Regions from separate parts of the Amphritea sp. GJ51-11 genome, predicted to be linked through region 1. Evidence: riboswitches for the same ligand, from Rfam matches in the RefSeq annotation. Region 1 holds a riboswitch; the other holds the start of a gene.
The links. A riboswitch is a leader RNA that binds a small molecule or an ion and turns the genes downstream of it on or off. The one in region 1 is predicted to bind FMN.
Positions count from the first base shown of each region.

Region 2: it holds a riboswitch for FMN, as region 1 does, so the genes downstream of both, AC0L4K_RS07915 (6,7-dimethyl-8-ribityllumazine synthase) here and AC0L4K_RS06335 (DMT family transporter) in region 1, are expected to answer to the same signal.

Region 1 is NZ_CM147881.1:1,453,827-1,469,003, reverse strand. Features, by position in the region: gene AC0L4K_RS06355 (NAD(P)H-dependent oxidoreductase subunit E) at 1-1,660, opposite strand, end outside; gene AC0L4K_RS06350 (metallophosphoesterase family protein) at 2,083-3,558, shown strand; gene AC0L4K_RS06345 (DUF6765 family protein) at 3,771-4,868, shown strand; gene AC0L4K_RS06340 (D-hexose-6-phosphate mutarotase) at 4,927-5,826, opposite strand; gene AC0L4K_RS06335 (DMT family transporter) at 6,085-6,927, opposite strand; FMN riboswitch at 7,054-7,220, opposite strand; gene AC0L4K_RS06330 (alanine/glycine:cation symporter family protein) at 7,368-8,921, opposite strand; gene AC0L4K_RS06325 (universal stress protein) at 8,931-9,368, opposite strand; gene AC0L4K_RS06320 (patatin-like phospholipase family protein) at 9,655-10,548, shown strand; gene AC0L4K_RS06315 (hypothetical protein) at 10,587-10,763, opposite strand; gene AC0L4K_RS06310 (helix-turn-helix transcriptional regulator) at 11,058-11,807, shown strand; gene AC0L4K_RS06305 (hypothetical protein) at 11,914-12,195, opposite strand; gene AC0L4K_RS06300 (DUF3461 family protein) at 12,465-12,839, shown strand; gene AC0L4K_RS06295 (NAD-dependent succinate-semialdehyde dehydrogenase) at 13,031-14,395, opposite strand; gene AC0L4K_RS06290 (hypothetical protein) at 14,525-14,731, opposite strand; gene AC0L4K_RS06285 (TSUP family transporter) at 14,882-15,177, shown strand, end outside.
Region 2 is NZ_CM147881.1:1,804,973-1,820,149, forward strand. Features, by position in the region: gene AC0L4K_RS07855 (NADH-quinone oxidoreductase subunit B family protein) at 1-995, shown strand, start outside; gene AC0L4K_RS07860 (nickel-dependent hydrogenase large subunit) at 1,060-2,514, shown strand; gene AC0L4K_RS07865 (hypothetical protein) at 2,620-3,948, opposite strand; gene hpaH (2-oxo-hept-4-ene-1,7-dioate hydratase) at 4,100-4,903, shown strand; gene hpaI (4-hydroxy-2-oxoheptanedioate aldolase) at 4,917-5,735, shown strand; gene AC0L4K_RS07880 (fumarylacetoacetate hydrolase family protein) at 5,752-6,393, shown strand; gene AC0L4K_RS07885 (fumarylacetoacetate hydrolase family protein) at 6,408-7,193, shown strand; gene hpaE (5-carboxymethyl-2-hydroxymuconate semialdehyde dehydrogenase) at 7,205-8,725, shown strand; gene AC0L4K_RS07895 (5-carboxymethyl-2-hydroxymuconate Delta-isomerase) at 8,869-9,258, shown strand; gene AC0L4K_RS07900 (transposase) at 9,795-10,451, opposite strand; gene AC0L4K_RS07905 (transposase) at 10,491-10,775, opposite strand; gene AC0L4K_RS07910 (carboxylate/amino acid/amine transporter) at 10,935-11,807, opposite strand; FMN riboswitch at 12,079-12,227, shown strand; gene AC0L4K_RS07915 (6,7-dimethyl-8-ribityllumazine synthase) at 12,340-12,828, shown strand; gene AC0L4K_RS07920 (M90 family metallopeptidase) at 12,967-13,731, shown strand; gene AC0L4K_RS07925 (hypothetical protein) at 14,061-14,522, shown strand; gene AC0L4K_RS07930 (hypothetical protein) at 14,515-14,841, shown strand; gene AC0L4K_RS07935 (excalibur calcium-binding domain-containing protein) at 15,112-15,177, shown strand, end outside.

The DNA.
Region 1 (15,177 bases):
CCGGATTCGGTGATGTAGCCCCTAAACCGCATCGACTGGTACTGCTCACTAACTGACCCCAGCTAACCATCTCATCGAGATCTTGCTGACAGGCTTTACCCGCTATCACCCGCTCTACCTTATGCAACAGCTCAGTATTACCTGCCCGACAGGGGGTACAGATACCACAGGATTCATCGACAAAGAACTGCATAAACTGCCGTATAATCGCCAGCAAATCCCTCGAGCGATTAAAAATCATCAACGAGCCATTACAGGAAAGATCATCATAAGCAAAACAGCGATCAGCACCCTTTTTTACCGCAACACACTCACCGGATGGCCCGCTTACCTGCACCGCCCAAGGATCCGTCGCCCCCACTCTTTCAAGCAGATGCTTCAGACTCATGCCCCATTCAACCTCATAAATACCCGGTCGATCACAATCCCCCGAGACGCTGAATAACCGAGTACCACAGGAACCATCGGTGCCAAGCTCTGCATACCAACCAGACCCCTCTTCAATTAACCGAGTTACCGCCGCTAAAGTTTCAACATTATTCACCGTGGTCGGCATCCCCAGATACCCCTGCTGAATGGGAAAAGGCGGTTTTATCCGTGGGGTGCCTCGCTTGCCTTCACAGGATTCAATCAAGGCGGATTCATCCCCACAGACATAAGATCCTGCTCCCATTTGAATGCGAATATCAAAATGAAAGTCCTGACCGAGAATCGTATCGCCCAATAAACCTTCGGCTCGAAGCTGCGCTAATTGCGTCTCAAGAAAGGCCCTAAGATAGCTATATTCGGCCCGCAGATAGAGAATGCCTTGGCTCGCACCGATGGCCCAAGCAGCGATAATCATGCCCAGCAACACCACCTTCGGAGAACGGGTCAGCAACACCCGATCTTTAAAGGTTCCCGGTTCCCCTTCATCCGCATTACAGATCACATACTTCGTTTCACCAACAGCTTGGCGACACAAACGAAACTTCTCACCGGTGCCAAAACCCGCCCCGCCTAACCCCTGCAATCGCGCATCGATAACCGTTTGAATCACCTGATCCGGGTGCTGCGCCAAACAACGCTTTAACAGCGCGCTATAATCACTCGGCTCCTGAAAGAACACCGGCCCCGCCTGACAGATAGTGCTTTCAACGAGCTGATCGATATAAGCGATACTGTCTTCCGGCAGCTTATGAGGGTTTGCAATCTCAGCCGCTGTTAAGCCCTGCTTTAACTGCTCGATAATCCTCACAACTTTGTCGGCGGTCAGTCGGGTAAACACAACCTCATCAATCAGCATCGCCGGTTCCTGATCACTCAGACCAATACAGGCGGTTTCATAGAGACCAAAGGTTCCCGAGGGGTCCAGCGAACCGATCTTCGCACCGGTAGCCTGCTCCAAGGCGGCCAAAACCGTTTCGTAGCCCTTCAGTCTCGCAATCACTGTATGACTCAGATAGAGGGTATGCTTACCGCTGGGTTGGCTATGAAAATAGTGATAAAAAGAGTGGGTTTCCCGCACATCGTTTGCCGACATATTCAAGCCGTGGGCAAGTGCGGCTGTCGCGGCATCAGGAAGATAGTGATAAAGGCGCTGTATATCCAAAAGCATATCCAGCAAGCGGGTTTTATCCCCTTGATAACGTTCAATAATCGTCTGGATATTATTATTCATATTATAAATCCTAGTAAGGTACAGCCACGCCAGCCGCCTAAACTTAAGCCGATACTTAAACCGAAACACATTAATGCCGATTCCTGTGAACCGAATCGCAAACGCGGTTCAACTTCGCCACTACTAAAATTGTAGTCTAGCGGCGACGCTAACGCCCTGTTAAAACATCACTTTTGTTCCCCTAGCCGACCGCTGCTTTTTGCTCAAGAAAAACCGCGCCAAGAAATAACAACCGCGACTAAAACAGCTGTATGAATTAAGCGCATATCCCTGCCGGGGGTTTTATTGGCTAACGACCTTGCCATTGCCTACATTAAGGTATGACATAGCACCATCCATATAACGAATCATTCCTAACGGCGCCACCCTAGGGCGTAAAGCTAATTAAGAGAACGGACATAGGTCTGCGAGGGAGTTGCAACATGAGCGATGAGATTATTACCAGTACCGGCCAATGGTCACTAGTCGTGCTGCGAGCGACTCAGCACAGCGTCAAGGTGTGGGCAGGCACCCTGTTCTCCACCTTAACCATGCCCGAACAGGCCCGCATCGAGCTAATTGCCCCCGATAACAGCGTCAGCGTCCATAACATTGTCAAAACCGATTGGAACAGACCCTTCAGTCGTATCCGCAAACGCTTCTATATCACCGCCAATTTTTCACAACTACTGCCCGGCAGTCATTATAAAGTGCGTTTTCTGCGACGCATTGAGGCAGTCAACGGGGTCCGTGAGGCATCTTGGCAACTATTACGCACCGCTCAATTTGATACCCTGCCAGCGCAGCTACCTAAATCCCATCAAAAACCCTTTACCATCGGCTTTGGCAGTTGCTTCTATAATCACCGCGATGGTGGCCAAGCGGCGGGGGCTTATAAGGCCCTCTATGATCGTGGCGATGAAGCCGTGAAACCGGATATCACCTTTCTCACCGGCGATCAGGTCTATCTGGATATAGGCTTTGATTCGCTCTCCTTTATCGACAGCGAAATCAGACAACGCGTCGCCGATGACTATGCTTTGCATTGGCAAGCCCTAGGCAGCATTCTCAACCGTGGTGCCACCTGGATGTTGCCGGATGACCATGAATACTGGAACGATTACCCATTTCACGATTCACTGATCCCGACATTACTGGTATTAAAGATCAAATCCGTTAGAAAGACCTGGTCTCGAGCCTCTTTAGATGGTGTGCAACGGGTGCAACAAAGCCCCAAGATCGAGATATTTAACCTTGGCAGCGATCTCTCATTTTGTCTCGCCGATCTGCGCTCTTTTCGTGACGAAAACGGTTTTATGCCGGCAGCTGAATTCAAACGCCTAACCGACTGGGCCAGCTCGCTACAATCACCCGGCGTGTTGGTATTACCACAACCCTTAATCGTTGAGAAAAATCCAACCGAACGCAACCTGCTTAGTTTCAAAACCCAATATCAACAACTGCTGCAGGCGCTCGGCACAACGGGGCACGATATTGTGCTGCTCAGCGGTGATGTGCATTTTGGCCGGATCGCCACCGCCACCTTAGGGCCACAAGGCGGGCGACTGGTTGAAGTTATATCTTCCCCGCTGTCGAACCTCACCGGCCTTAACGGTATCGCCACCGCCAGTCCCAGTTTCAAACCCAGCCATTTTCCAGATCCTTCAGTTGTCGAGATCCCCGGCTGGACCGCCAAGGCCGTCCACTATGATCAATCATTTGCCGTTAGCACTAAAAAAGGTTGGTTATTATCCGCCTATCCTAAGACCCGTACCCGGGAACACTTCATGACCGCCAGTTTTAACCAAAGCGACAACAACCGTATTCAATTAAAAGTGAATGCTTGGCGTGTTCGTGAACGGGATGACGATAACTTACCTGCACGTGATTTCGATGAGTATACGATTGAGCTGCAATAGCATAGCGTTAAACCTGCCGTGCGGGCTCGCACGGCGAATACGGCGGATCAAAAGCAATACTTGACCTAACGCAACATCCGCCGGAATAACGCCCGCCTTTTGTCAGCCAGACGTTATATGACGGTTTATCTGAACTATATTTTTAATCATCGAACCGATGCTTATGAAAACAGCGACAGCTTAGGCATTCACTCAGGCACAGGAGCATTCTTATGCAGATCGACTTTCACCATGCCGTCACTTACGTGGTTGCCCGACTTTCAGGCTTTGCGCATGCTAAAGCGGAGATTATCGCCCATTCGGCTCAATATGTAGATGATGCCACCAATGCAGGAGTGATCTACTTCGAGAATCAGGCGATGTATCAGCGTATCGCTTCGGCCCACAAAATGATCGACTACAAAAATATTCAAAAACTCGCCAACCATCAGGTATGGATTCCGTTTCACTTCCTCCCCGGTAATGAAGGCTTAGCGGCGGGACGAAATCCAGATGCTGATTTTCGTCATAAAATTGTCTGCCGGCCGAATAGTTTTATTGCGCAGGAGATGGTACGTGCTTGCATCGATGATCACCAGAAACCCAACGCCCTGCACCGCCTCGGGATCACCATGCATGTGTTTGCCGATACATGGGCGCATCAGGGATTTGCAGGTATCAACGATAGAATCAATCTGGTTCGTGATGTGCTCGATGAAAATAACCAGCCTGATCCAAGCCTGTTAGAGCAGGTGAAAAACTACTTCCTTGATCGCTTCGATGAAGCTCAATCACAGTTTGTCGGCGGTCTATTGCCCCTTGGCCACGGTGCCGCGTTGAGCTACCCCGACCGCCCCTACCTTAAATGGCACTACACCAATGGCGAAGGGGCCCATGTTGAACGAGATAACCCCAAAGACTTTATCACTGCCGCCGATGAGATGTGCAAAGCGATGCGACGTTTTCAACTGGGTGATGCCGATGCCAAGGTTGCCGGACTGCCATCGGCGAGTCGAGATCAATTAGACGCCATGATGCGCAACACCGTTGAGGAAAACGGTGATAAACGTCATCAAATATGGCTCAAGGCTATCGCCGACGGCGTCTTTGGTTTTCCTGCAGTACAACTACGCTATGCAGCTAAAGGCGTTGGCTCGTGGAAATATCAGGCGATTAAAGATACCCGCTCAAAACAATTAAAAAATCAGCTATTTAAATACCATCCCTCATTTTTAGACAGTGATTGGAAACACTTTCATGACGCCCTACAGGCTCACCGCTTTACCGTCATCCATGAAATTTTACCTCGCTACGGCATCAGTGCCGCTTAGCCTGTCATGGGGGTTATTCCGAACTAAGCTATCACTGGCTAAGCGATTCCGGGCTAAATTATTGCGAATAAGGCAACAGCCGAAATGCGGTCGTTAGGGTTTGTGACTCACCGGCGTCCAGCCACGGGTGATCATAAAAACGGGTGCGGGCCGCTTCAACACAGACAAATCGAGATACTTGATCAAGCCCGACATCCGGCATCGCGACGGCTGCATCACCGGGATTCCAGACCACGGTAGAATTGCCTCCCTGCTTACGAATAGCAATCACCCGCTGCCATCCATGATCGACCAGCATCACTTCGCTATCACCCTCATGCTGGAAAATAACATCAGTTTCCACCGGAAACTCAACCACACCGCTATGCTGCCGCTCCTGCATGCCTTGTAACTTATCTCGAAGGCGTAGGCCATCGACACCCTGCAGCGCCACCCGCGCACGATCCGACACGGCAAAATAGCTATGCAGCGCCGCAGTCAACGCTATCCGCTGATCCGTATAGTTATGACTGATTAATGACAGACGAAGCTCCCCCTGATCAACGTCAACATCAAGCGTAAGATCCAGTCCTGACCAGAGGGATGCTGGCGGAGACAGCTGCCAATGACCACCTTGCGCATTAACCTCAGCCCGATCTAGGGTCCAATGTGCTGTTCGCGCTACGCCGTGTTTGGGTTGAGAGGCATTATCAACATGCTCAGCAAACCAAGGCCAACACACCGGCACACCCCCTCGTATCGCGCCTGTCTTAGCCGGTTTATCACTCAACCACAACAGTGGCTGCTCACCGGTCGGACGAAACAACAGCACCTGACCACCCGCCAATGAGATCACCAACTCCCCCCAAGCATACTTAAACACACAGAGGTCATACCCCAGCCACGATAGATCAGTCCGTCCCTGCTCAAAACCTAAGATCAACTGTTGCAGATCACCCTGCCATTGCTGCTCACCCATTAACACCTTCCTCGCCTTCTATTATGTTCGCTGTATTCTTTTTATGCCGCAGGGTTAATAACAATTCAACCTCCCGTAAAGCGAAAGACGCCGCTCAAACACAGAGCATAGTAACGCCTCAATCGAGGCCGGTGCAGAGAACGCCTAAAAAGAACCGCAATTGAACGTATAAATAAAACCCAGATATATAAACCAATATACCTGACAAAAAATGTGCGAAACAGCCTAACAATCGTTGTTAGGCCGTTAAAACAGCGATTAAGACTGATAAAGCACTGAGCTTGAATCACTGCGCTGCAACGCTTTCAGCCGCAAACCAAAATTGCCTAAAATCAGCATCAATCCGCCGATAATCTGATAATGCGTTAACCCCATTCCAAGCACAAACCAGTTGATCGCCGCGGCAAACACGGGAAAGGAGAGCTCTGCCAAGGTGGCCATCTGTGCCGGTATTGTTTTTAACCCTTGATAATAAAAACGCATACCAATCAATCCGCTCAATAACGCCATAGCGATCGCTAAGCTTAGATCGACCGGTGGCATCGGCATCAAACTATCCTGCTGTAGCAGAGCTAAAGGTAACAAAACCCACAACCCCGCCAATAACGTATAACCATAGCCGGTTAAAACACTCAAACTATCGTTACCATAGTGCCACTGCGCCTCACCCAACGACTGAATATCGGGCCATAACATTACTAGACTGCCGAATACAATCACTATCGCCCAACGAATAAACGCGCCTTCGATGCGCTCATTTAGACAAGCATAGGCCAGCACAATAGCCACCAACGGCTGTAGCTTTTGTAATAAAATCACCACCGTTGGATTCAGATAATGAAACGCTTCCGTAAAAGCCAAGGTGCCGAGTGCAGAACCGACCCCGCCAATAAAAAACAGACACAGAAAGTTATTCAGTGATAGTTGACGAAAGACATGACGATAGCGCCACAGCATCGGGCTGACAAACAGCACCAACGTGAGGTGTTCGATTAAAACGATTTGCAGTGTGGCATAACCCGCCGCCAATAAGGGATAGCGAATTAATGTATCAAGTGCCCAGGTAAAACACGCGATCATGATAAAACATGTGCCTGCCATCTTTGGTTTCTCCCAAAATAAGATGCCAGGGGTGATGAAAACGAATGTACCAGCCGTTGCCATTAGCTAAACACAGCCAAACACAACAAAGCCATCTCTGAATATTTCAGAGACAGCTGCTGACTGGTCGATCTTCTATCATCCGGACTATGACCGTCGGCTCTGGTATCTCACCAGATCTGCTGACCTTAATGTGGTTGAGTCAATCGCATTAAGCGCTCGCGGGCTGTTTGACGGGATAGCCCATCAAAATCACCGCCGGTGGGGAATTTCGCCCCGCCCCGAAGTTCGATTTATGTAAAATTACGGTGTAACTCTAACCCTCCGCGATTATTTTTTAAAGCCTCATGCGTAACGTTGACATTGGCCCATAAAAAACGGGGTAAAAGAAGAATCTCTTTTACCCCGTTGATGTTAAAGCAGTGAGACTGCGTTAATAATCAGTTTTTGAATTTTTTAATTTCACCCGACTTCAAACGTGCCATATATGATTTAAGATCAACTTTAACCAAGCTCATCAAGAAGTACAGGCCGATGATATTGACCACCGCCATAGCAAAGATGGAGGCATCGGAGAAATCGATAACCGGACCAAGATTGGCTGCTGCACCAATAATGACGAACAAACAGAAGATGACTTTAAAGACTAACTCGGTCGTTTTTCCTTCACCAAAGAGATAGGTCCAAGCCTTCAGGCCATAGTAAGACCAGCTAATCATGGTTGAGAATGCGAACAATACCACCGCAACCGCCAGCACATAAGGGAACCAACTGAAAGCCGAGCCAAAAGCAGCTGACGTCAAGGCGACACCCGAAGAGCCATCGGCAGTAATAATGCGGCCGCTTTCACCCACCAAGTAAAGCCCTGTGGTTGGATCCGTGGTCAACTGACCCGTAATAATGATCACCAACGCCGTCATCGTACAGATCACCACCGTATCGATAAATGGCTCAAGCAGCGAGACGAACCCTTCCGTAATCGGCTCTTTCGTCCGCACCGCCGAGTGAGCAATTGCCGCCGAACCAACACCAGCCTCGTTTGAGAACGCCGCTCGTTTGAAACCTTGAATCAACGCTCCGACAAAACCACCCGCAATCCCGAGCCCAGTAAAGGCACCTTCAAAAATCTGACCAAAGGCCCAACCGACTTTATCGAGATTCATTAGGATAATAACCAGAGAAGCCAACACATAAAGAATGCCCATGAATGGCACCACTTTTTCGGTCACATTGGCGATCGACTTAATACCTCCGACAATCACAGCGAACACAATCAATGCAAAAATCACACCAGTAATCCAACCGGGATAGTCACCGACAATACTACTAATCTGCGCATGCGCCTGATTGGCCTGAAACATGTTGCCGCCGCCAAGGGCGCCCAGAATACAAAAGATCGAGAACAACACCGCCAGTATGCCACCGCCCGGAAGTCCCTTCTCTTTAAAGCCTTTCGAGATGTAATACATGGGACCACCCGATACGGTACCATCAGCATATTCATTTCGATATTTTACACCCAAGGTACACTCGGTGAACTTGGAGGCCATCCCCATCAAACCCGCTAATATCATCCAGAAGGTTGCACCGGGCCCCCCAATACTCACAGCCACAGCAACACCCGCGATATTACCTAAACCAACCGTACCGGAAAGCGCTGTCGCTAATGCTTGAAAGTGAGACACCTCACCCGCATCATCAGGATCAGAGTAATCCCCTTTAACCAACGAAATAGAATGACGTATCGCTTTAAATTGGATAAAACCAAAGTAGACGGTGAACACCGTTGCCCCAGTGACCAACCACAGAACGATCCATGGGAACGTCGTGCCCGGTAAAGGCGCAAAAATTAGATTAACAAACCAGCCGGTCGCCGAAGCAAAAACTTCATTAACTGTCTGATCAATACTCCCCTCTTCGGCCATAGCCGAAGCGCTAGCAAAGCATAGAAATAGAGAGACAAATGCGCTGCTTATTATTTTTTTAATATGCATAAGACAACCTCAGTTAACGACAGTGACAGGAACGTTAGCGCTCATCACCAACTTAGCGGTGACACTACCAAACAGTTTTGCCGCTAATCCGCTCTCGGTCGAGCGTGCCACAATAATCTGTTGCGCCTTCTCTTTGACTGCCACTGAGTTCAATAACTCGGCAGCATCACCGTGTAATACCCGTCCCCCGGCGCTAAAACCTTCGGTTTTCATGGTTTCTAATGCAGGTGTGATAACCCGTTCTGAAGCAAGCTTTATCTCTTGCTCGCGACGCTTATGTCGCATGGCGTTTTCTTCGGCGGTTTGAAAACTATAAGGTGACCATTCGATGACGTAAACCAACTCAATCACACAGTCGCCTATCAACTTTGACAGATGCTTGGCGTACGTGAGTGCACGTTCCCCTGGCTCACTCCCATCTAAACCAACAATCAATTTTGTTGACATATTTTGTGTTCCTCTATCATTTTATTATTATTTGCGCTTTTCATAGAGTCTTCAGTATAGACACAATTCACTTGCTCCGTGGCTAAACTTTAAATTAACGTGCCACAAACGATGAATGACTCACTTAATGCGGCGCTAGATATCTTATAAGTCGATAAGTATTCCCCCCTGAGCCATCTGTCCGTAAAATTAAACCACTCGAATCATACCTAAACAGCACAGCATCGGCGTTGCGCTAGTCGCATTGAAGGATTAACACCGCCACTGCAAGGAGTCCAACCAGCCTATGAGCACACAACAGACAACCGTATCACTGGTATTAGGTAGTGGCGGTGCCCGTGGTTTTGCCCATATCGGCGTGATTCATTGGTTGGAAGAGAATGGCTTTAAAATCGAATCCATTTCCGGCAGCTCCATGGGGGCGCTTATCGGTGGCGTTTATGCGGCAGGCAAACTAGAAGACTTCTCTGCTTGGGTGCAGGCAATACGCAAAGTGGATATTGTCACCTTTATGGATATCTCATGGAAAAGAAGTGGCTTGGTTAAAGGCGACAAAGTCATCAGCATACTCACCGAACTCGTCGGTGATGTGATGATTGAGGATCTGCCTATCCGCTACACCGCAGTGGCCACCGATATCCTCAATGAGAAAGAGGTATGGATCAATTCTGGTAAGCTGTTTGACGGCATTCGCGCCTCCATTTCATTGCCGCTATTATTAACGCCGTTCCGCTACAAAGGCATAGACCTAATCGATGGAGGGGTTTTAAATCCGGTGCCGATTGCGCCGACCTTTAATGACAAGACCGATCTCACCATCGCCGTTAACCTCAGCGGCAAAGCCAATGGTAAGGGCAAAAGTAAAACTCCCTTAAACAACGCCGCTAATGGTGCCAAAAAAGATCTATTCTCGGCGAAGATCACCGCCTTTCTCGACAGTTTTAAAGACTCCGATAGCGCCCTAGAAACGCCAGACAACGGCGTCTACGATATTGCCCATCAAGCATTCGATGCCATGCAGAGCACCATTGCACGGCAGAAACTGGCGGCCTACCCACCGGACCAATTTGTCGAGATCCCCCGCAACGCCTGCCGCATGTTGGAGTTTGACCGCGCGACACAGATGATCGAATTAGGTTATCAGGCAGCGCAAAAAAGCCTACAGCACCTCACCCGATAAGTTACATCATAATCAGCACCAGCCTATGTGCCCCAAGGTTAGCCTGTCATCATTGCAGCACTGACTCTGGCCAACTCAGCCTCTTCTAGTAGCCAAGCTCGAAAGGTCTCAGCATGGGGGTGCTCATACTGATGCACAGGGCTGGCGAGATAAAATGCTTCAGAGGTCGGAATACTTTGCGGGAAAGGGGCAACCAAGCGCCCCGTATGAATCATATTAGCCACCACTGAAAAGTGGCCTCCTGTACTGCGGGCCACTCCCTAGGTAGTGAGAAAATCAGCGACTTGCGGTTTTGAACGGGCTTTTTGATTGGGCGCCGCACAATACCATTTACAGAGGATACGGCGGTTACCCAACATAACTAAAGGCCCCTCATCTACCTCTTTGGCACACAAACATCCCTTTCCTAACAGCAAAAGCATTAAGCTATTTTTAAGTTGTTTAAATGGGGACAAAATCCATCGACACAAGCGGTATACTTAACCCTCATTAATATCGTTGGCACAACCATGTACAGTCGAGTACTCAACCAAGCGGTATCAGATCAACTTGCCGGCTGTATTGATAGCCTCGGCAGTGGTGTCTTTTATCCACGTTTCTTTCAAATGATGCGTCTGCTCGCCCCCATTGATCAATATATGGTGTTTGAATTTTCACCCAACGGCGATTACGCCACCTGCCGTTTAGCCCACAATATTGAACGGCCGGACCTAGGGCTAGAACTGGCATCACTCTATCTCGATGGGGCCTATTTAGATGATCCAATGTTAGAAGAACTTAAAGCCTCGGTACTCAATTCACCGGATGATGCCCCCTGCCAGCTATTAGAAAAAAGGCATCTTCCGCCGATCTACCGGCGACGGTTTTTCAATGTGCCTAATTTCGATACCAAGTTCTCATTTGTGGTATTAGACCCACAAAGCCAGCATCTTTTTTATATCAACTTCTACAGTAAAAAAGAGGCCGCCTTTGCCGATACCCAACTCAATGCGCTGAAACAGAGTTCATCCCTGATGGGATCATTATTGTTAAAGCACTTTAGGGATGAACGCAAACGCAGAGGGGTTGTTAAATCACTGCTCGCCTCGGGTCTATCGGAACGGGAAGCCCAGATCTGTAATATGATCCTTAAAGGTCATACCGCCAAATCGATCGGTAACGATCTGGCGTTATCAGAATCCACCGTGATCACCTATAAAAAACGCGCCTTCGACAAACTCAAAATCAACCGCAAATCGGAACTGGTAAAGTTTGTCTAACCTGGGTGTTGATTGAGAACCTTAATTAAGGGCTCTCAGTAAGCGCTCTAGACATTAACCAAATAGCCGCTAGACCAAGTTGCAATACCAACGTACTTCCCGAATCCTAGTTAACGATCAGAGGATTCGCCTTCGCCGCCTCTTTTTGCGCCAAGGCCGCTTCAGCCATTTTCTTCCCAAATAACGCCATCACATCAATATTGTCATCCGGCTTTTCACTGGCTTCATCCATTGCCGCGACCATCGCCTCGACCGTCGGCAACGTCTTTTCAACCAACTGCTGAATATACGCCTCTGGGGATGTACCCGTATATTTATGGTATCGATCAAACAGCTCAACCGCTTCCGGTTGCAACTCAACATTCACAAAGGACTTAGTCGCCATCATTATCTCCTAATCTAATTATTGTGCTTTACCGATAGCCGAGCACTGCTGGCGTGGGCTATTAGCACCGATGCAAAACCGGCTATCCGCGATGATTTCAATATAAGAGGTCACCGGAGTCGGCATTAGGACCAGAAAATAACAGTTTTTGGGGCCAGTCGGTCCAACTGGACATATTAGCGATGCACAACTGGGCCTAGTTATTGCCAATATAAAACATAAAAATAACGCTGGGATACAACTATAAATAACTCCAAGAAATAGGCAGCGTAATGGCAGACTATACAACTTTGCAGGCGATGGGGCTTATCGATATAAACAGCATCAGCCACTATAAACTGAGCCAGAAAGATAACGTCGAAGAACTTAAGATCTATTTTGAACGAGCGCAAGGCTCTACCCTACCAGGCAGTAGCAGCTTCGACTTTGCTATCAATAATGCGATTGCCGCCGATAACCAAGCGTTAACGCACAACGCAAAAGGAAGTGACCCGATGTTGCTTGCTGCCATTGCCGAGCTTAATCAGCTATCCAAACAGCAGCAAAAATCTGACCGTCGCAGTATCCTAGAACAAGAGATTGATCGAATGGAACAGGTGATGAGTGCAAAAATCCAAGAGCTACGAGACGACCTAGCCCGCCTTTAAAAACAGCCTATAACCGTTCAAAAACAATTCCACTTAAAAGCAAGGAGGCATTAACCTCCTTGCTTCATGCTGCGCACCGGAAAACACAGCCCTCCATCTCGATAAATGTAAACAGAGGACTGAGTGGCTTATTCCTCTGGGTGCGACTGGTTCAAGAGACACCCATTCAGAACAAGCCTTAGTCAGGCTCCTTAGTTAATCCAGATGGATTTCGTATTACAGAATTCGCGAATACCGGCTTCTCCCAGTTCGCGGCCCAACCCTGATGCTTTAACCCCTCCGAACGGCAGACGAATATCACTGGCGACCTGCGCATTAAGGAAAGCGTTGCCCACATCCAACTGGCGCAATATCGCCTCACCCTTTTCAAGATCCGCAGTCCAGACGCTCGCACCTAAACCGAAACGAGTTGCATTGGCCTGAGCCACGGCATCCGCTTCATCACGCACCGCCACAATCGCGGCCACCGGGCCAAAGATCTCTTCGTTATACGCGGTCATACCAAGCTTAACGTTACCCAATACGGTCGGAGCAAAGAAGAAACCATCGCCGGGTAACGCCTCACCGCCGGTCAAAACTTCAACCCCCTCCTCGATGGAAGCTTGAACCTGGCGCTGAACCTGCTCGCGCAGATCGGCTCGGGCCATCGGCGCAATGGTCGTCTCTGGCGAAAGTGGATCACCAGGCTGCAGCGCTTTCGCCTGAGCCACCATTTTTTCAGTGAACTCTTTAATTCGTGAAGGCACCACCAGAAAACGTTTCGCCGCAATACAGATCTGTCCCGCATTACCAAAACGCGCCCGCATCGCGACTTCAACGGCAGCATCGATATCGGCATCATCCAAGATAATGAAAGGGTCCGATCCCCCCAGCTCCAACACCACTTTTTTCAGATGCTGACCGGCCAACGCAGCGATCTTACGCCCGGCGGTTTCACTGCCGGTAAATGAGACACCTTGCACACGATGATCGGCAATCACCTTGGCACTCTGTTCCACCGAAATCGTTAGGTCCGTTACCAAACCTTCCGGCGCACCAGCATCGCGTAGAACCTGCTCAATCGCTTTGGCGCAACGAGGCACATTCGGTGCATGCTTGAGCAACAAACCATTACCGGCCATTAAAGCTGGAATCAAGCAACGAAACACCTGCCACAAAGGGAAATTCCACGGCATAATAGCCAGCACAATACCCAATGGCTCATAGGTAATAAGACTTTTACGAGCGGGTGTTTCGACCAGTTGATCCTGCAGCATTCCCGCCGCATTTTCTGCATAGTAACGACAAGCTGAAACACATTTATCCACTTCACCCAACGCTTCGACTAACCGTTTACCCATCTCCACCGAGACAACATGTGCCAACGCTTCTCGCTGTTGCTGCAATGCATCGGCAACCGCATTCATTAACGTTGTCCGCTCGGCGAAGCTGCTAGCCGCCCAATTCTGAGTGGTTGTTTCAGCCAGCGTAAGCTTCTGTTCCAACTGCTCATCGGTCAGGCAATCGAATTGCTCAAGCAGCTCACCCGTTGCAGGGTTGCGTGTTTCAAATTTCATACTCTAACTCTCCATTAAACAATCGGGTTTAACTATTGATACTCAGGTGTGGATCAAGCTCGCTGCCGATAACGAATACTGCCGATATCTGCTGTTTAAGCGTCACGGGGCCTATTGTTTATGCCATCGTCACGACATCGCAGGTTGTGCAACCATCCGTTTAAATACCGTCACTACACCTAAAATCGATCCCTGCTGGTCTAGCGACAGAGATGCACTTCTGACATTCATGCTATGAACAGAACAGGATGAAGACAACGACCAAACACGCATCACCAATGGAGCCAGCCGTAGCCGTGAGCAGGCAATATTCATCCAAGGGTTGGAACCACCCAACAGATCTCCAACTCAATCGCTGACCTTGCAACTGGACTCACTCAAAGGTCTAATCTGGCCAACCAACAAAGTGACTGGCTCACTTATAATAACCCTCAGTATCTTGGTGCGACGTGTTGCACTGCTTAACCTGACTGAGACTCCCGCTTAATGGACCTAACCACCCTTATCTCGTTCCTCGTTATCATTGCCTTCGCCACCTATGTGCAAACCGTCACCGGCTTCGCGCTAGGCATGATCGTGATGGGCGCGGTAACCACCTTTGATCTCGTTCCCGTCGCCTTCACCTCGGTGGTGATCAGTGTGGTGAGTCTTATCAATGGTGCCGTCGCCTTGAAAGGCAACTTCAAATCCGTCGACCTGAAGCGGGTCATCATCACTTCTAGTGCGATGTTGCCAGCGATCCTGGGTGGGCTAATTCTGCTCGATTATATGAGTAGCGACCT
Region 2 (15,177 bases), 350 kb from region 1:
TGGTTAATCTTCTCTGGTTACAGTCCGGTGGTTGTGGTGGTTGCAGTATGTCGATGTTGAATGCTGAAGCGCCAGACCTGTTTACCCGTTTTGAAGCTGCGGGCATTAATTTACTCTGGCATCCCTCGTTGAGTGAGCGAAGTGGTACCGAAGTGATTGAGCTACTGCAGCAGTTAGTCGATGGTCAGGTGCCATTAGATATTCTCTGTATCGAAGGATCGATGTTGATGGGGCCGATGGGCAGTGGTCGGTTTCATCTGATGGGCGGCACCGGCGTACCGATGATTGATTGGGTGCGACAGTTGGCGGGGCGGGCGAAACAGACGGTAGCGGTGGGTAGTTGTGCTGCTTATGGAGGCATCAGTGCCGCCGGAGACAATGTTACCGAGGCAACGGGGCTCCAATTTGATGGTGAATTAGCCGGCGGCTTACTGGGTGCTAATTATCGCTCTGGTAGTGGTCAGCCGGTGGTTAATATTGCCGGTTGCCCGACTCATCCAAACTGGATTACTGAAACACTATTGCAGATTGCGCTGGGTGAGTTTGGTGCTGATCAGGTCGATCATTTAGGCCGTCCACGTAGTTATGCCGATCATCTGGTGCATCATGGTTGTTCACGAAATGAATACTATGAATATAAAGCCAGTGCCGAACAGCCGGGTGATCAGGGTTGCATGATGGAGAATATGGGCTGTTTGGGGACGCAAGCCCATGCAGATTGTAATATCCGCCCGTGGAATGGTGAAGGTTCTTGCACCCGTGGCGGTTATGCCTGTATTAATTGCACCGCACCGGAGTTTGAAGAACCCACTTATGCCTTTACCAAAACGCGCAAAATTGCGGGCATCCCTGTAGGCCTGCCAACCGATATGCCCAAAGCTTGGTTTGTGGCATTGGCCTCTCTGTCAAAGGCGGCAACACCGGAGCGGCTCAAGCGAAATGCCACCTCTGAACGGATTATCTACCCGCCGAGCCGAGCGAAAATCGATAAATAACACCGGGCTGGCTAGCACCACTAAGTTGTCAGGATCAGACAGTAACAGACAATAAGAAGAGACTATGAGCCGAATGTTGGTAGGCCCGTTTAATCGGGTGGAAGGGGACCTTGAAATTGCATTGGAGATTGATGCCGGTCGGGTGACAAGTGCTAATGTCAACTCGACTATGTATCGCGGTTTTGAGCAGATTCTAAAGGGTAAGCAGCCGATGGATGCACTGGTATATACCCCGCGTATCTGTGGTATCTGTTCGGTGAGTCAATCGGTGGCCTCGGCCTATGCGCTGGCGGATGCCATGCAGTTAGGGATGACGCCCAATGGTGAGCGTTGTATTAATCTGATTCTGGCCAATGAAAATATGGCCGACCTGCTGACCCATTTCTATCTGTTTTTTATGCCGGATTTTGCGCGGCCCAGTTATGCGATGCAATCTTGGTATGAGCCGGTGCAAGCTCGTTTTCGGGCGGTCAGTGGCGAAGCTTATCGTGAAGTGTTGCCCGCCAGAGCGGAATTTCTTCATCTGATGGGGTTGCTCGCCGGTAAATGGCCGCACAGTTTAAGCATTCAGCCCGGCGGCACCGCCAAGGCGGTTGATGGGCACGACCGCTTACAGATGATGTCTATTTTGGCAGGCTTTCGGCGTTTTCTTGAACGTCGCCTGTTCGGTGATTCATTAGAGCTGATTGGTCAGTTAACCTCAGTGGCGGAATTACAGCAGTGGGCGATAGAGAAAGATTGGCACTCCTCTGACCTACGCACTTTTATACATCTTTCACAGCAGTTACAGCTCGACCAGCTAGGCCGGGCGACCGATCAGTTTATGAGTTATGGTAATTATTCTCTTGAAGGCGAGCGGCTGTTTCGCCCCGGCGTCATTGACGGGCAGGGGCAACGGCGCCCGCTGGATAGCCAGTTGATTACCGAAGATATCTCCCATGCTTGGTTAGCGGGTCAGACGACACCGCAGCACCCGGAGCAGGGGGTAACACAGCCGGCGCTGGATAATGTTCAAGGCTACAGCTGGTGCAAAGCCCCACGGCTTGATGGGCAGGTGATGGAGACTGGTGCACTGGCGCGACAGTTAACCAATGGGCACCCATTGATAACCGATCTGGTCGCCCGCAGTGGCGGCAATGTGCAAAACAGAATGCTGGCCCGGCTATTAGAGTTGGCGCTTGTTGTTCCGCAGATGGAGCGTTGGGCGCGGCAGATCCAGCCAACCGAGCAGTTCTGTCTGCATGGCTCGTTACCGGATTATGCTGAAGGGGTGGGCATGATTGAAGCGGCTCGTGGCAGTTTAGGTCATTGGCTTAGTATTCGAGAGGGCAAAATTGCTAATTATCAGATCATTGCGCCAACCACTTGGAATTTCTCTCCCCGAGATCAACATGGTATTCCCGGGGTGTTAGAACAAGCACTGCAGGGTGCGCCGGTGCTGGAAGGTGAGAAAGATCCGGTGGCTGTGCAGCATATCGTACGCTCGTTTGATCCGTGTATGGTATGTACCGTGCATTGATCTATAAGGTTGGTTACCCAACAGAAAACCTATGTTTTGTTAAGGCCCTAAGCCGTAGGGGCTTTAAGAAACTGAACAGCGAGACTGCGCTGTTCAGTGGTGAGATTAGTGAACCCCCATCGCTGCCATCAGATGAATGATGCCGCAGCCGGCGACCAGCATTATCAGGTTGTAGGGCAGTTGGTTGCGAATAATCTCTCCGTCGGTGGCATTAAAGCGGGATTTCATAATAAAGTTAAGACCACTAAAGGTGCTGCCGGACATCGCCAATGACGTACCGAGTACATAGGCAATCGCCATCAGATTTGGGGTCACAGTGATATCAGCCAGTAAACCGGCAAAAATCGCCACTAACGCCAATTGATGAATACCCAGGTAGGCTAAGCCGACAATCATCACCAGTACCAACGAGGCCACGCCCGCGTCGGTTTGGGTAAACGGTAGGCTAATCAGGCCGACACTAATACAGGCCTTCACCCCTGCAGCCAGCACACCGGCGCTCATAAAGAGGCTGATCTCTGCACGGCTTTCCGATAATTTTTCGCTCACATGCAGCGAAAGTTGACGACTGGCAGAGCGGATATTCGACAGTACAACCATCAGCGCAATCGGCACGACAATTGACAACAGTGATACCAGAAAGACCATTGGCAGTTGCGGCATCTGCCAACTGAGCAACAGGATCATGGCGATCAGTATCAAAGGCAGCGTCAGTGTTTCGGTTTTTAACGGATAGCCGGCATAGTTTTGCAGCGCGGCAGCGGCGCGAAAACGCGCTTCGAGAATACTTAAAAGCAATCCGATGGCTGCCAAAGCGATGGAGAAGGGGTATACCTGCGCTAACTCAACGCCGGGTACCTGTTCTAGCACTAGGGGTAAGAGACTTAGAAACGGTGACCAGAGCACCGCCATGCCGAAGCCCCGACTGAGAACCCATTGAGACAGCTGGTCGATGCCCTTATTCTGCTTAATCTGATCACCCACCACGATCACCGAAGAAAAGTTCGCCACGGAGGAGAAAAAATGCATTCCCAGCAGGGTAGTGATAAAACTATGAATCCCCGGCTTACTGGTATCGCAACCCACTCGGCCGGCCATGCCGATGAAGCTTATTGAGGTTAGCAGCATGGCCAGTTTTAGGTGTTCACCAAACAGTGCCTGCAGTGATAGGTCTGCACCTTGAGTCCACGCCAAGGCAGCGGCCGCGATGCCAATAGCAAACAGGGCCAGAATCTGTTTACGTTGTTTCGGCTTCAATCGGGGCATTTCGATGGCAATATACAGCCAGCACAGTAGGGTTGCTAAACCCGCTAATCCTAGCGGTAAGACAATATTTAGCAGTGTTAAGAGGCACATCGTCAGCACGAGAGGCCCGGCTATTCGGGCTCCCGGCCAGTTATTACGTATCGTTTGAGCGAGGTGATTAGCAGTCATGACGTACCTATGAAGAAAAAAACTGGAAATTACTTAATATATTAATTATATTATTGTGCATATGGTAATCGCTACCTTTAAATAGGTAAATGGGCAAGCTGGTATTTTGCTACGAAGATTGCAGAAGACAACGCTAAGATGGAAATTAGATATGCTGACAGAACAACAGATACAACTAGCGGCCGAGAAGCTTTATCAGGCAGAGAAAGACTGTACTCAGATCCCTGCGCTGACGCTTGAACACCCTGAGATGACGATGGACGATGCTTATGCCATTCAGAAAACCTGGGTCGATCAAAAGATCGCCAATGGTGCCAAGGTTAAAGGGTATAAGATCGGTCTGACATCACGTGCTATGCAGATGGCCGTGAATATCAATCAGCCGGATTACGGTGTGTTGCTGGATGATATGTTTTTTGCCGATGGTGCCGAGATTAAAGCATCTGATTTCCCAGATCCACGTATTGAAGTGGAACTGGCGTTCGTCTTGAAGGATCGTCTGGAAGGGGACGATATCACCATCTTTGATGTGTTGAATGCCACTGATTATGTTATTCCATCGCTGGAACTGATTGCCGCTCGTTGTCACCGTACCGATCCTGAGACCGGCTATACCCGCAAGGTGTACGATACTATTGCTGACAACGCGGCGAATGCTGGCATTGTCTTAGGTGGTCGGCCGATTAAACCGATGGATATCGATCTACGTTGGGCGGGTGCACTGCTATATCTTAATGGTCAGATTGAAGAAACCGGTATTGCGGCCGGTGTACTGGGTCATCCGGCTAATGGCATCTGCTGGGTCTGTAAACGTTTTGCCCCTCACGGTGTGGCGCTGGAACCGGGTCAGGTGATTTTGGCAGGCTCCTTTACTCGTCCGGTCTCAGTAAAAGCGGGTGACACTATTCATGCAGATTACGGCCCACTGGGCGGTATCTCTGTGAAATTCGTATAAATAAGAGGACGTTATGGAACTTCCTGTTAATAAATTCAAGCAGGGCCTAAAAGGCGACCAGCCTATGTGGGGTCTGTGGCTCGGACTACCCGATGCCAGCTGTGCTGAGCTTGTTGCCGGTGCGGGGTTTGACTGGCTGCTGATCGATAGCGAACATGCACCGTTTGAGCTGGACTCAACGATGCGTCATCTGCAGGCGATCGCGCCTTATGGAGTACCTGCGATTGTGCGTCCTGAAGAGGGCCGCACGGCGCTGCTAAAACGGATTCTCGATATTGGCGCACAAACCGTCTTGGTGCCGATGTGTGATACCGCTGAACAGGCCCGTGAGCTGGTTAAAGCGGTTAAATACCCACCTCAAGGCATCCGTGGCCTCGGTAGCTCATTAGCCCGTGCGGCTAACTGGAATCGTATTCCGGGCTACCTGCAGAAAGCCAACGATGAGATCTGCCTTGTGGTACAGGCCGAAACAGTCACCGCGATGGAAAACTTGGCAGAAATTGCCGCTGTCGAGGGTGTTGATGCGGTCTTTATCGGCCCCTCTGACCTGTCGGCTTCGATGGGCCATATTGGCAACCCGGATCATCCCGAGGTTGTGGCTGCTATTGAGAAAGGTTTTGAGATTATCAATGCGGCGGGTAAAGCGGCTGGGTTGCTCTGTATCAATCAGGCCAAAGCACATCACTATGTGGCCAAGGGCGCTAAGTTTGTCGGTGTCGGTGTCGATACCCTGCTGCTGAGTAATGCAGCCAAACAGTTAGCTGAAAGTTTTAAAGCCGGTGACTCAACGTCTCAAGGGCAGGCTGAGTCTTCTCAGTCCAGCGGATATTAATTTTAGGTAGAAAGTTATGAGTAATAATCCAATCGTTAAAGGTAAATTGGTATGTGTTGCGCTGAACGATTCTGAACAGTTCAATGCAATGCAGGCTGAGTTTGCTGAAGCACCCTACAAAGGCGCGCCAACACAGCCAGTCTTATATTTTAAACCGCACAACACGTGGAGCAACGATGGTGCCGTGGTTGAGTGGGCTGACGGTGCAGATAGCATGGTCGTTGGTGCATCACTGGCCGTTGTGTTTGGTAAAGAGTGCTGTCGTGTCAGTCAGGCCGAAGCACTGGACTATGTAGAAGGTTATACCCTAGTCCATGACTTCTCGCTGGTTGAACAAAACTATTACCGCCCTGATATCAAAGGTAAATGTCTAGACACTTCTGCGCCGATCGGTGCTGAGGTTGTTGCCGTTGCTGATCCTCAAGCTTTGACCGTGGTGACGTCGGTTAATGGCACGGTAGTTAATGAAACGCCGGTATCTCAGTTGGTACGTGGCGTGGCTGAACTGATCAGTACTATCTCTTATATCATGACGCTGCAACCTGGCGATGTGATCGCCGTTGGTTTTCCAGGGCAGCGTGCTCCGGTAGCGAAAGGTGACAACGTTAGTTCGGTCATTGCCGGTGTCACTGAACTGCACAATACACTTGGCGAATAAGGGGATCATTCGAAATGAAACACGCACGCGTACTTTTTAATGGCTCCGAGCTGGATGTAACGGTCGAAGATTCTTTTGCCGACACGGGCCTACTGAAATCAAAAGTTGATGGTCAGTTGATTAATGAAGCTGATGTGACTTGGTTGTCACCGATCAAAGAGCCAGGCACTATTTTTGCCTTAGGTCTTAACTATGCGGATCACGCCGCTGAGTTGGCCTTCGAGCCACCGAAAGAGCCATTGGTGTTCCTGAAAGGAGCCAATACGCTGACCGGTCACAAACAAAACGCTTACCGTCCCGACAATATCGAGTTCCAACACTATGAGTGTGAGCTGGTGGCGGTGATCGGTAAAGAGGGCAAGAATATCGCCCGTGAAGACGCCATGGATTACATTGCCGGTTATACCGTTTGTAATGACTTTGCCATCCGTGACTATCTGGAAAACTACTACCGTCCTAACCTGCGGGTTAAGAGTCGCGACTCACTGTGTCCCATCGGCCCTTGGTTGATCGACAAAGATGACGTGGGTGATATCAGTAACCTGAAACTGACCACCCATGTAAATGGTGAGCTAACACAGGAAGGCACCACCGCGGACATCATTTTCGATGTGCCTTTCTTGGTGGAATACCTGAGTAAGATCATGACCTTGAAGCCCGGCGATATGATTGCTACCGGCACCCCGAAAGGTCTGAAAGATATGCAGCCTGGTGACACGGTTGTCTGTGAAATTGAAAAAGTTGGCGCGCTGGTAACGAATATTGTTTCTGAGCAAGCGTTCTACGGCGACAAGTATTGAGGTATAGAGAGATGAGTGCACAACTACAAGAAAATATCGGCAAAGCTGAAGGCTATTTAGCGCGCTTTAAAGAGAACACGCTGGGTCATTTCATCAACGGTGAATGGACGCTGGGTAGCGGTGAAACCTTTGACAACACCACGCCATTTGACCAAAGCTATCTGGGTAAAGTGGCTGCGGCGTCGGTAGAAGATGTTAACGCGGCCTGTGAAGCAGCGGCAGCCGCTGCAGCAGGTTGGGCAGCAACACCGGGTGCCGAGCGTCGTAAGATTCTGCATCGTTTAGGCGATGAGCTAGAAAAGCGCGCTGAAGAGATCGCTATGGTTGAATCAATGGACTGTGGTCAGGCGCTACGCTTTATGCGTCAAGCAGCGGTTCGTGGTGCGGCTAACTTCCGTTTCTTTGCTGACCAAGCACCAGAAGCACGTAATGGTCTGTCGCTGCATCAAGCCGAACACACCAACTTCACCGTGCGTAGCCCGCTCGGTCCTGTTGCGGTGATCACACCGTGGAATACGCCGTTCATGCTGTCTACCTGGAAAATCGCGCCAGCACTGGCATCCGGTTGCACCGTGGTACACAAGCCTGCTGAACTGAGCCCACTGACCGCCTCCATTCTGGCAGAATGTGCCGATGCGGCTGGTTTGCCTAAAGGTGTTTGGAACATGGTTAACGGTTTTGGTGCCGTTGCCGGTAAAGCGCTGACAGAACACCCTGCGATTAAAGCAGTGGCGTTGGTCGGTGACTCTGCTACGGGTAAAATGATTCAGGCACAAACGGCACAAACACTGAAACGTTTACACCTTGAACTGGGTGGCAAAAACCCTGTTATCGTGTTTGATGATGCAGACTTCGAACGTGCCCTTGATGCCACTGTGTTCATGATCTACAGCCTCAATGGTCAGCGTTGCACTAGCTCTAGCCGTTTGTTGATTCAGAGCGGTATCAAAGACAAGTTCTTAGCAGCTCTGAAAGAGCGTGTTGCCAATATTAAAGTCGGCCACCCACTGGACCCTGAAACTGAAGTAGGCCCGCTGGTACATACCGGTCACTATGAAAAAGTGACTAGCTACTTTGAAATTGCTAAGCAGGATGGAGCCACTATTGCTGTCGGTGGTAAATCACTGCGCGATGAGATGGGCCCAGGTAACTTCGTGACACCAACCCTGTTTGTCGATGCGAAAAACACTATGCGTATCGCTCAAGAAGAGATCTTTGGCCCAGTGCTGACCGCTATCGAATTCGAAACCGAAGAAGAAGCAATTCAACTGGCTAACGAAACGGTTTACGGTCTGGCTGGTTATATCTGGACTAGCAACACCGGTCGTGCAATGCGCATGGCTCATGCGGTTGAAGCGGGTATGCTGTGGGTTAACTCTGAAAACAACCGTAACCTGCCATCCCCATTCGGTGGGGTGAAAATGTCCGGTATTGGGCGTGACGGTGGTGATTGGAGCTTTGATTTCTATATGGAAACCAAAAACGTCTGTATCGCCCATGACACCCATAAGGTGCCTGTACTCGGTCGCTAATTAAGCGGTGGGTTTACGCATCACATATCGACAGCTGGCATAGATCATCTCTTTGCCAGCTTTTTCCGTCTTTAGACAGCACGATGCTGGGTGATTTTGACCCTAGCGTGAAGCGACAGCGGATACATTAATCGGAGTTAGTTATGCCACATTTCATTATGGAATACTCAGCCAACCTAGACGATGATCTAGATATTCCAGCCTTGTTTGAAAAACTCAATGAAACTGCCATCGCCACTGGCGTTTTCCCTATTGGGGGGATTCGTACACGTGCCGTTCGCTGCGAACATTTTCGCGTAGGCGAGGGCGATCCCGACAATACCTTTGTACACCTAACCGCCAAAGTCGGTTCTGGCCGTACGCCAGAAGTGCTCAAAGCCGCCTCAGACACCATCTTTGAAACGTTCAGTGCTAGCCTAAAGCCGATCTTTGATCGTCGCTGGATGAGCGTTGGTTTTGAAATGATTGAATTGCATCCCGAGCGCAATTATCGAATGAACAACATCCACAAAAAACTCGCCGATAAAGCCTAATAAGCATTACCCTCGAGTTTCGCTGGCCTGTCACATAAGCAGATCTGCCGGACTTCGTGCCGGCGGTATGCTGACCTCTATCCTGCGTTTTAAGTGCTTTTACAAGCTTATAAAACTGAGTTTTACTCATCATTTAGCGTTAATTATAGGTTAACACCAGAACGTCGCTTGAGTGGTAATGTTGATGGTTTGATGACAGTAAGTACTGAAGAGGATAAATCTACCGAAGACCCGTGGGTGTAATCGGCTGAGTCAGTGCTAGGATTGCTTCTACCAATATAGATTGCTTTTTAACAAGGACAGGCACCGCTAAAAAATGATGATGCGGCGATCAAATCGGATTAGCGCTTTTTAATAAGGACAGGCACAGCTAAAAATTATGATGCAGAGATTAAGCCTGATTAGCATGGCGCGTAATTTTCACGAGTGATTTATTTTTTACTGAATATTTAGCTAGTAGCTCGTTAATGCTGATTTATAGATCAGTGAACGCCTCAGTTATTATTGATCATTAGCAGGCGGGAAGGTTGTTTCTTTTAAGCGACTCGTTCTGATCGTCGCTTAGGTCGTCTTTTGGCTGCAAATTTCTTCGGATAGCGCTGTTCAAACTCAGTGGCGTTTCTAAGCCAATTTTGTGCGTCTAGCCTCAGTCGTTCGAGGATAGGAGGGTGATGCAGTGGGATAGCACCTCGTTTGTTATTTCTAACCACACGGCCGGTGCTGTCGACCAGCTCGAGGTAGTCTTTTAAACAGCATGAAATGCCCATCTCTTCATCACTCTTGATGCACTCTTCAAATACTGCAAGGGGTTTAATTGGGCGGTTAAAATACTTTAGTGACTTCTGTTCTTGTTGCGATGCAATCGCGTTGTGTGGATCAAATGTTGATTTGATTCGTTCTTTAATACTGGTGTGTGCTGAATCTTCTGGCGTTTCTGCCATTCCAGATCTTATCGGATTCAGATCCACATAGGCCATGCAGGATAGCAGTGCTTCTTCACTTAATAAGGCCTGGGATTTGAAACGTGATTCCCAGAAATGGCCGGTGCACTGGTCTTCCTGATTGGCTTGCCGAGCAATGGGTTCATTTAAGCATTTCATAAACCAACTAAGGTTGCTCAACCGCTCACGATAAACCGAGATGATATGACTAACGGTTTCTGCTTCTGAAGCGGTTAAAGGCTCACCAGACATCCACTTACGTACCAGTAGTGGGCCTTTGAATACACTAGTTCAAAGGCTTGCAACATCAGTATCCGTCCATGACTCGGCTTGATCAGGGCATATTTTCACGACTAGGTGATGGTGGTTAGACATCACCGCATAAGCACAAACATCGATTGCAAAAAGCGAGGATAGAATCCGTATGCGATCTTCGATCCATTGACGCCGGTGTTGATAATCTTTACCGGAAATAGGATCAACACCGCATAGATATGAACGGCGCACGCAGCGGGAGACGACATGATAATAGGGTGTGTCTTGAAGAGATACGAGTTCCTGTCGAGGTCGAGTCATCGGTAAAGTCCTTTTAACGATGTGTGAATCAATGCTGATTTTGAGCTTAGAATTGGATGTCTGGGTTGTCAATTAAGGAGTGCCTGTCCTTTTGCTGTTTTGCTGGACCAAGGACAGGCACTCAATGTTATGAGAGGGTTGTAGGCTAGAGTAAGTGGTTTAAGTTGCTTTGGCTCGTTGAATTCGTTGGTTGAATTTATCATTCACAATTAGGGCGAGTAAGATAATCCCACCGCCGATTGCAAGACGGATAATATCTGCATCACGGTTCCAAAAGATCACGTTGACCAAGATGCCTGCTGGGATCAATAAGTTATTAGCGACCGCCAGTGTGCCGACGTTAACCTGTGTGGCGCCCTTATTCCAAGCAAAATATCCCAGCCCAGATGCAACGACACCAAGATATGTCAAAATAGACCATTGCAGTGTGGTCGTTGGCAGTTTCTCTGGATTACCGAGTAATAGGTAACAAGGGATAACCACGGCCAATGCTCCCATAAAGAACCAACCAAATACTGTGCGCTGTGGTAGGTCGGGACGCTCTTTGGCAATAATGCGTTTATAACCTACTTGGCCGGCGGCGAAACATAAATTTGCGCCTTGAACGATAAAGAGTCCCTTTAAAAAGCCTTCGTCGATACCTTGGTAGCGAATAGCAACTGCACCGATAACCGCGAGTAATGCACTGATGATAAAGCCAATATTGAGTCGGCGATCCAGTAGGTCATTTAGTAGGGTGATGTAGATGGGGGTCATGACGGTGAACAACAAAACTTCGGGTACGGAAAGGTACAGAAACGATTGGTAATAAAAACCGTACATGATGCCGAGCTGGAACGCGCCACAGACCATAAGTTGTAGAGCAACTTTTGGCTGGATTTGACGCAGTTTTAAAAAGGGCAAGAAAATGATGGTAGCGAGTGCGACGCGCATTAATACAGAAAACCACGCATCGACTTGCCCCGCTAGATACACCCCGATCAAGCTGAAGGAAAACGCCCACAAAAAGGTGACGGCAATAAGCATTGGCATGACAATCAGTTCCGCATAGATAAAGTGGCGCTCAGTTTAACGATTTCTCCCATTTTGGCAAATCTGTTTACTTAAATAATTTTCACAGATAACTATTGTGTATTTATCGATCTATTTTTTTGGATAGGAAGCTAATTCTGCGAATCTTCGGTATTAAGATGCCGTGCCTGTCCCTGTTTGTTCTGTTTGTTATGACTGTCCGTTCTCTTATTCGCGGCTTTGACAATATGCAGTAAAAACACGTATATTCGCTGCCGTCGAATTATTTCGATTTCGTTCTCGGGGCGGGGTGAAACTCCCCACCGGCGGTAAAGAATTATTTCTAAGCCCGCGAGCGCCTTTAAGATTGTTCTTTTAGGGTCAGCAGATCTGGTGTGACTCCAGAGCCGACGGTTATAGTCCGGATGATAGGGAACGTGTCAGATAAAATATCTAACTGAGCCGCTTATTATTAGTGGCTTAGTTGTCGTGCTATATGCCGTATTTTCCTGTCCGTTCGCCCTGATTCACCTTTTATTTATGGGTTTTTATAATGAATCAGAGCTCAACGAATTTCATTCCTGCAACACAACGAATTGCTTTTCTACATGCGACTTGGCATGAAGAGATCGTTCTTAATTGTTTGAATGGATTTAAACAAGAGTTAACCTCGCGCGGTTATGATACATCACTGATTGAGGTGATTGCGGTACCCGGTGCCTTTGAAATCCCACTACAAGCGAAACTGCTGGCAAAAAGTGGTCAGTATGCAGCGATTGCATGCAGTGGCTTGGTGGTCGATGGCGGTATTTATCGTCATGACTTTGTGGCGCAAGCTGTCTGTAGTGGCTTAATGCAAGTTCAATTAGAAACAGAGGTGCCGGTTTTAACGGCGGTGCTTACGCCTCATCACTTTCATGAACATGATGAACATAAAGACTATTTCTCGCGTCATTTTATAAAAAAGGGCATTGAGCTAGCACATGCGTGCGATCGGGCTATTCAGTTAACTGCAAAAGCGAAGAGAGCATTAGTCAGTTAAGCGACTATTAATAAGATGGCGTTGATACCGTCAGGGTGTCACGTCGTCGATCATGTTAATCGTAGACGGTTTGTTATAGAAAGCTCATTAATATTGCAGTGCCTGTCCCAGACAATATAGATAAGAAACGAGTCCGTCATGTTTAAACGATTTTACAACTGGTTGGAAAACCGGCGCGTTATAAAAATGGGCTTTACTGAGCAAGAGTGGGAATCGGCTATTGCGGATTGGCCTGTGATGGCGCGCTATCGAGGTGCAGAGCGAGAGGTCTTGCGAAAGATGAGCTTTCGTTTTCTGGTTCGAAAGCAGTTTGAATCAGGTGCAGAATTCCAATTTAACCGTGAGATGTGTTTAAAAATTGCTACGATGGCCTGCGTTCCGATTCTGCATTTAGGTTTGGATTGGTACGATCACTGGCATACCCTTATTTTATATGAGGGAGACTTTGTCCCCAATCGTCCTTATCGCACTGATGATGGGGTCGTGCATGCTCAAAGCCCTGGGTTGAGCGGCGAAGCATGGCTTAGAGGGCCCGTTATTTTATCTTGGCAATCAGTGTGTGAAAGCGGTGTGCATACTCGACAGAGTAAAGCGAGTAATGTCGTCATACATGAATTAGCTCACAAGCTAGACATGCTACGTGATGGTGCTAATGGCGCACCACCGATGCATCCTGATATGAGTGCAGGTGAGTGGCATGATATTTTTACCGCGGCTTGGGATCGTTTACAGCATGATTATAAAAAGCACCGTCCACTTCCCTTAGATGATTATGCTTTAACAAGCCCGGCTGAATTTTTTGCCGTCTGTAGCGAAACCTTTTTTGAAGACCCTCATAGTGTGAAGACACATATGCCTGAAGTGTACCGGCTGCTTAGCCGATTCTATCGGCAAGAGCCGTAGGGGGCGCTATACCGAGTTATAAGGATTTCACAGTCAATCCGATTAACGCCCAGCCAGAGCGTTCCTCTGATTGAAGAAAATCTTGCTTACATTTACCCAGTTGAGAACTGCCTGTCCAAGCTAATAGTTAGCGGGCGGAGTGGACTCTTTTGGACTACATTGTTGGATAGTGGATCAGCTTGTGAGCAAGAGTGAAGCGTTATTATTCAGACTTTGATCCCATACTCCAGTGTCGTGAGATAACAGACTATCCTGCCTGGACAATAGTGAGCATGCTGACACGATGATCAACATGTTGCGTTTCAATTTCATAAGTTAGGGAGAAACGAATGAATCAAACATATCGTGCAAGGGTCTACGCAATATTGTTACTGCTGATGTTATATGGCTGTACACCGCTTATTGGCCCTCATAGTCCTGCGGCCTATGAGAACGCCACTTCTCTGAAAGCTGAAGTTTTAACCGTTCTAAGTAAAGCGAATACACCCTATGTGGACAATGAAGCGGCGATCGATGCGATTAAGCTTAAAGCAGAAATGGCGTATGAATTTGTCAAAGGGGTGCCCGGTAGTCGGTTATCGGCTAGACAGTGGGAGATACTTAAAGACCCCGAAGGTGATCTTTTAGGTAAATTCTTTAAACGCTGGCAGGAGCGTGGAACCCTTTCTAACATTCTTATTCAAGAATATAAGGCGTTAGCGGCGGATGCATTTGACGAGATCATTTGCTTAGAAGCCAATAAGAATGAAGCGACAGACTGCAGCGTAAGAGGAGCACCTAATCATGGCTGATTTCGATGATTTTTTAGCGGCGTTAAAAGACAATGCCGCAGTATTAGCAAAAGAGACCTTTGATGGTTATGAAGCTCAAGCGAAACAGGATGCCGAGACATTTATTGATAAAGCAAAAGATGATCTGAAACGCTGGACGAAGTTACTTGCCGACGGTGATATCAACGAGGAGGACTTTAGTGATCTCGTCAATGCTAAAAAGGCGCTGGCCGAAATGTTTGCGCTTCGTCAAGCCGGTCTCTCGCTGATTAAATTAGAAAAATTCCGTAAAGGCTTTATCAATCTGGTGGTCGATACGGCCTTTGAGGTGTTTGTTTAAACTTGCAGCATCTCTTGTTACCCCGCCTTCATGTCAGTCGGTAGGCAGTATCGCTGTGGCCTATCGGCAATCTTCTCTTCTAACGACGATGATCCAATAGCATTTATATCGGCCAGTTTTGCAGAGAAATTTATACGTAGCAGGCCAACGATCATTATTTTCGGTTAGAATATCGGCCGGTCAATCGGCTGATGAACAGGCAGCGTTCACGCTTAATGCCTTCTTCGCCCGCGGCCTTCATTATTTATAGCGCATACAAAAGGACATCGTATGACAGAGCTAGGGTTTTATCTCGGCCTCCTTATAGCCATTATTGGGTCAATAGGCTTAATCATT